DNA from 2 places in the Burkholderia sp. BCC0044 genome. Region 1 is predicted to be linked to the other one. Evidence: riboswitches for the same ligand, from Rfam matches in the RefSeq annotation. Region 1 holds a riboswitch; the other holds the start of a gene.
The links. Region 1 has a riboswitch for cobalamin ahead of HWX14_RS31390 (iron ABC transporter permease). Riboswitches for the same ligand answer to the same signal wherever they lie in the genome.
Positions count from the first base shown of each region.

Region 2: it holds a riboswitch for cobalamin, as region 1 does, so the genes downstream of both, cobG (precorrin-3B synthase) here and HWX14_RS31390 (iron ABC transporter permease) in region 1, are expected to answer to the same signal.

Region 1 covers NZ_CADFDO010000006.1:245,561-248,817, reverse strand. The annotation lists gene HWX14_RS31410 (EVE domain-containing protein) at 1-437, opposite strand, end outside; RNA gene ssrS (6S RNA) at 508-689, opposite strand; gene HWX14_RS31400 (cell division protein ZapA) at 771-1,085, opposite strand; gene HWX14_RS31395 (hypothetical protein) at 1,082-1,432, opposite strand; cobalamin riboswitch at 1,587-1,836, shown strand; gene HWX14_RS31390 (iron ABC transporter permease) at 1,878-2,993, shown strand; gene HWX14_RS31385 (ABC transporter ATP-binding protein) at 2,990-3,257, shown strand, end outside.
Region 2 covers NZ_CADFDO010000001.1:620,481-623,737, forward strand. The annotation lists gene cbiE (precorrin-6y C5,15-methyltransferase (decarboxylating) subunit CbiE) at 1-1,064, opposite strand, end outside; cobalamin riboswitch at 1,267-1,458, shown strand; gene cobG (precorrin-3B synthase) at 1,567-2,967, shown strand; gene HWX14_RS02840 (precorrin-8X methylmutase) at 2,960-3,257, shown strand, end outside.

The DNA.
Region 1 (3,257 bases):
AATCGCCATTCGGCCCGCGTGACGGGCGTGATCGACAACCGGTTGCCGCGGGCGAGCACGCGCATGTCGGCGAGCTCGTCGTGCTCGCGCAGCGCGGCGAGCGGCACGAGCGGCGACTTCTTCACGAAGCGCACGTCGACGAGCAGCCAGCGTGGCGCTTCCTGCGTCGATTTCGGGTCGTAATAGGGGCTTTTCGGATCGAACTGCGTGGGATCGGGGTAGGGCGTGGACGATACTTCGGCGAGCCCCGCGATGCCCGGCTCGGGGCAACTCGAGTGATAGAACAGTACGCCGTCGCCGATCTTCATCGTGTCGCGCATGAAATTGCGCGCCTGATAGTTGCGCACGCCGGTCCACGGCAGCGAGCGCTGCGGTGCGTTGGCGAGATCGTCGATGCTTGCTTCGTCCGGTTCGGACTTCATCAGCCAGTATTGCATGGTCGTGATCGACGCAGAAAAAGGCCGCTACAAAAGGAAACGGCATCGGGCGTTACCCGATGCCGTTGGATAGGCCCCCGCCTTGGCCGCTAGGCCGGCATCCTGAACCTGAGGTTCAGAATTGGTCGCAGTTAGCAGCACTTCGGGTACATCAGACAGAGTGACGCGCGCGCCCGTGCTACAAATTTCCGCAACCGTGCACATGGCATTGGTTCAAGGAATATATGACCTTGGCGAACCAGGCAGGGAAGCTGACTGAACTGTGTTTCGATGCGCCAATTTGACCACCGTTGACCGTCGAGATCAAGCGGAATCGACGCATCGTTTCAACCGTTACTGCGTCTCGTGCTGTGCGAGCACCGCGCCGAGCTGTTCGTTCATCTGATGCATTGTACGACGGATTTCCTCCGCCGGAAATGCTTCACCGTGCCGCACGCTCGTTTGCAGTCGCAGCAATTCCGATGCAAGCGACAGCGCCGCCATCACCGCGATGCGATCGGTGCCGCGCACCGAGCTGTTCGAGCGGATTTTCGACATTTCGGCGTCGACGCGCGCGACCGCTTCGAGCAGCGCCGCTTCGGTCTCGGCCGAACAGGCGAGCCGATAGGCCTGACCGAGAATCGAGACTTCGATCTGCTTGGTGCTCATGCATGTTCTCCGTGGCTGGCCGCGTCATCGCCATCCGTGCGCGCCTGCGCATCGAGCAGGTCGAGCTGGTTGTCGGCTTGCTCCGCGCCCTTCGAGCGCGGCAGCTTTTCGAGAATCGCGTTCAGTTTCACCTGGGCGTCGTCGATCTTCGCCGACAGCGTGTCGCGCTCGGCCGCGAGCGCATTGCGTTCGTCGCGCAGCTGCGCGAGTTCCGCGCGGACCGTGTCCGCTTCCGCGCGCAATTGCGCGACCTGCTCCTCGAGCGCGAGCCGTTCCGAGTGATAGCGCTTGTTCAGCGAAATCAGACGGCCAATATTTTGAGACAGGGTTTCGAGTTCGTTGAGCATTTGCTGCGTCCTCTAAAGACCCAGCATTTTAGCGCGGAATACCGCGCAATCCGACATCTGTAACGTTTCCAGTCGTAACACCCCTGCTTCTTGCCGCGAATCGGCGCGTCCCGCGCGGGTCCGGATGCTTCCTTGACGCTCGCGCGACCGGCTCCTAAACTGGCGCCGCCTCGGTGCTCGCGCGCAGGACGCGCGGTTAAACGGGAAGCAGGGTGTGGGCTCCACGAGCGCGCCAACCTGCGCTGCCCCCGCAACGGTAAGCGGCCGCGTCGCGTGACGCAGGCCGGCTCGGGCGCGTTTCGCGTGCAGGTCGCTCGCGGGCGCGGGCCACTGCGCGTCATCGCGCGGGAAGGCGAGCCGGTCCGCCGCCAGCCCGGATACCGGCCGAGACGGGGAGCCCGCACGGGCTCCATGACGCGCGGCCTGCGGGGAAGCGGGGCGCGCAATGTTTCACGGAACGTCCTTCGATGCCGACCCCAATCGTCCGCCACGCGCCCCTGTCGCGCCCGGCCGGCTGCCGCAAGCGGATGCGCCGCGCGTCGTGCGCGCGGCCGTGCGCGGCATGAGCGCCGCGCGCGCCGCCGTCATCTGGGCCGCGCTGGCCGCCGTGGTCGCGCTGCTGTTCGTCGCGTCGCTGTCGATCGGCAGCGTGCCGATGTCGCCATGGCAAGCGCTCGCGTCGCTCGTGCCGCACGGCGGCGATACCCTGTTCGCCGATATCGTGCGCACGCTGCGCCTGCCGCGCGCGCTCGCGGGCTTCGCGTGCGGCGCGCTGCTCGCGCTGGCGGGCGCGTTGTTGCAGGTGCTGCTGCGCAATCCGCTCGCGGAGCCGTACGTGCTGGGCGTGTCCGGCGGCGCGGCCGGCTTCGCGCTCGTCGCGATGATCGCAGGGGGCGCATGGTGGCTCGTCGACGCATCCGCGTTCGCCGGTTCGCTCGTATCGGTCGCGCTCGTGCTGGGGCTCGCGAGGCGCGAGCTGTGGCGCGGCGAATCGCGCGACGCGTCGCCGCGGCTGCTGCTCACGGGCGTCGTGATCGCGGCGGGGTGGGGCGCGCTCGTCACGCTGTTGCTGTCGCTCGCGCCCGACGCGCGGCTGCGCGGCATCATCTTCTGGCTGACGGGCGACCTGAGTGGCGCGACGGCGCCGTGGTTCGCGTGGGGCGCGCTGCTGCTGAGCGCAGGCGTCGCGCTGCCGGCCGCGCCGCAACTGAACGTGCTGCTGCGCGGCGATGCGACCGCGCTCGCGCTCGGCGTGCCGGTCGCGCGGCTGCGCGTGCGGATCTATCTCGTCGCGTCGCTGGCCGCCGCGGCCGCGGTGACGACGGCCGGCACGATCGGCTTCGTCGGGCTCGTCGTGCCGCATGCATTGCGGCTCGCGTTCGGCAACGACCAGCGGATGCTGCTGCCGGCCGCGATGCTCGCGGGCGGCGGCGGCGTGATGGCGGCCGACCTCCTCGCGCGCACCGCGATCGCGCCCGCGCAATTGCCGGTCGGCGTGATGACCGCGTTGATCGGCGTGCCGGTGTTCCTGTGGATGTTGCTGAGGAGACCGATGCGATGACGGGCCCCGCACTGAACGCCGCTGCCGGCGACATGTACTACACGGCCGTCGACCTGACGCTGAAAGCCGGCGCGCGCACGCTGCTCGACTGCTTCACGCAGGCGTTCCGCCCCGGCGAGATCTGGTGCGTCGCCGGGCCGAACGGCGCGGGCAAGACGACGCTGCTCGCCACGCTCGCCGGATTGCAGCCGCCCGCCGGCGGACACGTCGAGATCGACGGCCGGCCGCTTGCCGCGTGGCGCCCCGAACGACTCGCGCAGCGCC
Region 2 (3,257 bases), on a different contig from region 1:
TCGCCCTGCAGCGTGACCGCGTTCGCGACCAGCCGCCCGCCGGGTTTCAGCGCTGCCCAGCACGTGTCGAGCACGCCAGGCGCGGTCGCGCCGCCGCCGACGAAGATCGCGTCGGGCGCGGCGAGCCCCGCGAGCGCATCGGGCGCACGGCCCGCGACGAGCTGCAGGCCCGGCACGCCGAGCGTATCGCGGTTGTGTTCGATGAAGCGCAGCCGTTCCGCATGCGCTTCGATCGCGATCGCCTGGCAGGATGGATGCGCGCGCATCCATTCGACGCCGATCGAGCCGCTGCCGGCGCCGACGTCCCACAGCAGTTCGCCGGCCGCGGGCGCGAGGCGCCCGAGCGTCATCGCGCGCAGGTCGCGCTTGGTGAGCTGGCCGTCGTGGCGGTACGCGTCGTCGGGCAGGCCGGGCGTGAGCGCGCGGCGCGGCGCGTCGGGGCCCGCCCGGCAGTCGAGTGCGACGAGATTGAGTGCGGCCGTTTCGTCGACGTTCCAGTCCTGCGCGAGGCCGTCGATCCGCCGCTCGAGCGGGCCGCCCAGATGTTCGAACACGCTGATGCGCGTCGGCCCGAAGCCGCGGGCGGCGAGTTCGGCCGCGACCGCGGCCGGCGTGCGGCCGTCGGCGCTCAGCACGAACAGGCGCCGGCCCGGCAGCAGGTGGCGCGCCAGCGTCGCGAGCGGACGCCCGACGAGCGAGACGGCGCCGACGTCCTGCAGCGCCCAGCCCAGGCGTGCGGCCGCGAGCGACAGCGACGACGGCGCGGGCAGCACGCGCCATTCGTCGGGAGAAAGCGCGCGGGCGAGCGTCGCGCCGACGCCGAACAGCATCGGGTCGCCGCTCGCGAGCACGCATACGGGCGCGCCGCGGCGCGCGAGCAGCCCCGACAGGTCGAACGGCGACGGCCATGCTTCGCGCGCGGCCCGCAGCCGCGCGGGCAGCATGTCGAGATGCCGTTTCGCGCCGACCACGTGCGTCGCGTCGAGCAGCGCGCGCCGCGCGTGGCGTCCGAGCCCCGCGTAACCGTCGTCGCCGATGCCCACTACCGTCAGCCACGCCGTCATGCACCCTTCCCCATCGTTCGATTTCATCGTGTCGCCGCGCGGCCGCGAAAGCGCCGGTGCAGCCGTCCGCATTGCAAAAAACGGCATGGTACCGTGTTCGACCCGGCGTTTCATCTGCCGGCCCGCCCGCGCCCGGCCATTGCCCGCTTCGCCCGCCGCGAACGGCCAGCCGGTCGCGAATCGCGGCCGAAATCGGGTATCCTACGGCCGTTCGTTCGCCGGTGCCCTTCGGGGCCGAAGAGGGAACACAGGGCGCGCCGCGCGCCGCTGTGGCTGCCCCCGCAACTGTAGACAGCGAGCCGATCTCCTCCTCATGCCACTGGTTTCACCGGGAAGGCCGGGAGACGGCGCCGACCTGTCAGCCAGGAGACCTGCCGGCCAGAAAGTGCGTGCGTGCCAGTCGGCGTCGGGCGGGGTGTACCGATGCGTTGGCCGCGGCGCCACACCCTGTTCCGGTATCCCGTTGAATTCCGCCCCCGATTCGATTCCTGCATCGCCCGTCGTGCGCCCGTCGGCCTGCCCGGGGCTTGTGCGCGTGGTCGCGGCCGCCGACGGCGGGCTGTGCCGGATCAAGCTGCCGGGCGGCCGGCTCGACGCACGGCAGGCGCACGCGATCGCCGCTGCCGCGCGCCGGTACGGCTCCGGCGCGATCGATGCGACCAATCGCGCGAATCTCCAGCTGCGCGGCATTCGCGACGGCGCGGCCGATGCGCTCGCGCATGCGTTGCTCGATGCGGGGCTCGGCCCGCGCGCAAGCGCCGACAATGCCGCCTTCGATGCGGCCGCGCTCGCGGCGAGCGACGACGTGCGCAACCTGATGCTGAGCCCGCTCGCCGGGCACGACCCCGCCGCGCTCGTCGATAGCCACGCGCTCGCCGGGCCGCTGCTCGACATGCTGGCGAGCGAGCCGCGTCGCGGCGAACTGTCGCCGAAATGCTCGATCCAGCTCGACGGTGGCGAAACCGTCGCCGCGCTCGATCATCCGCACGACATCTGGCTCGCCGCGTGGCGTCGCGGCGACGGCGCGGTACGTCTCGCGGCGGGGCTGGCCGGCTGTCCGCCGGTTGCGCACGGCGACCGGCCCGCGTCGGTCGACGTGTCGATCGATCAGGGCGTCGCGCTGGTTCGCGCGCTGCTGCTCGCGTTCCTCGATCTCGCGCCGGCCGACGTCACGCGGATGCGCGCATTGCTGGCGACGTGCGACGAACGCACGCTGTTCCACCGCGCGCAACACTATCTGCCCTTCCCGCTCGCGGCCGATCCGGCGCTCGCCGGCTGGCGGCGCACGCGTGCCGACCCTGCGTTACGTTTCGGCGCGCACCCGTCGCGCGATGCGGCGCGTTGCAGCGTCGGCGCGCAGTTCGCGCTCGGGCGGCTCGACGCGGCGCAACTGGAACGGCTCGCCGCGCTGGCCGAAGCCGACGGCGACGGCACGCTGTCGATGACGCCGTGGCAAGGCGTGTTCATGCACGGCGTGCCGAACGAACGTGCGGCTGCGACATACGAAGCCCTCGCGTCGATCGGCCTCGTGTGCGCAGCGTCCGACCCGCTGGCGACGCTCGTCGCCTGCACCGGCAGCGCGGGCTGCGCGAAAGCGCACGCCGACACGAAACACGACGCGCGCGCGCTCGCCGCGCGACTTGGCCGTCCGCTCGACGTGCATCTGACCGGTTGCGAGCGCCACTGCGCGCTGTCGCACCCCGCCGCGCATACGCTCGTCGCGGTGGCGCCCGGACATTACGACCTTTATACGCTCGTCGCGGTGGCGCCCGGACATTACGACCTTTACCGGCGCGACGCAGCCGCGGGCCTCGGCGCCCCGCTCGCGCGCCATCTGACGATTGACCAGGCCGCGGTCCGACTCATGGACGCGCGGCACAGCCAGGACACCACCGATGCTTGACTATATTCGCGACGGGCAGGAAATCTACCGCCAGTCGTTCGCGACGATCCGCGCCGAGGCCGACCTGTCGCAGGTGCCGCCCGATCTCGAGAAACTCGCGGTGCGCGTGATTCACGCGAGCGGGATGGTCGACGTCGCGTACGACCTGCGCTTCTCGGCCGGCGCCGGCACGGCCGGCCGCACGGCGCTCGCGGCCGGCGCGCCGATCCTGTGCGACGCGAGGATGGTCGCCGAAGGCATCACGCGCGCGCGGCTGCCCGCGGCCAATCGCGTGATCTGCACGCTCGGCG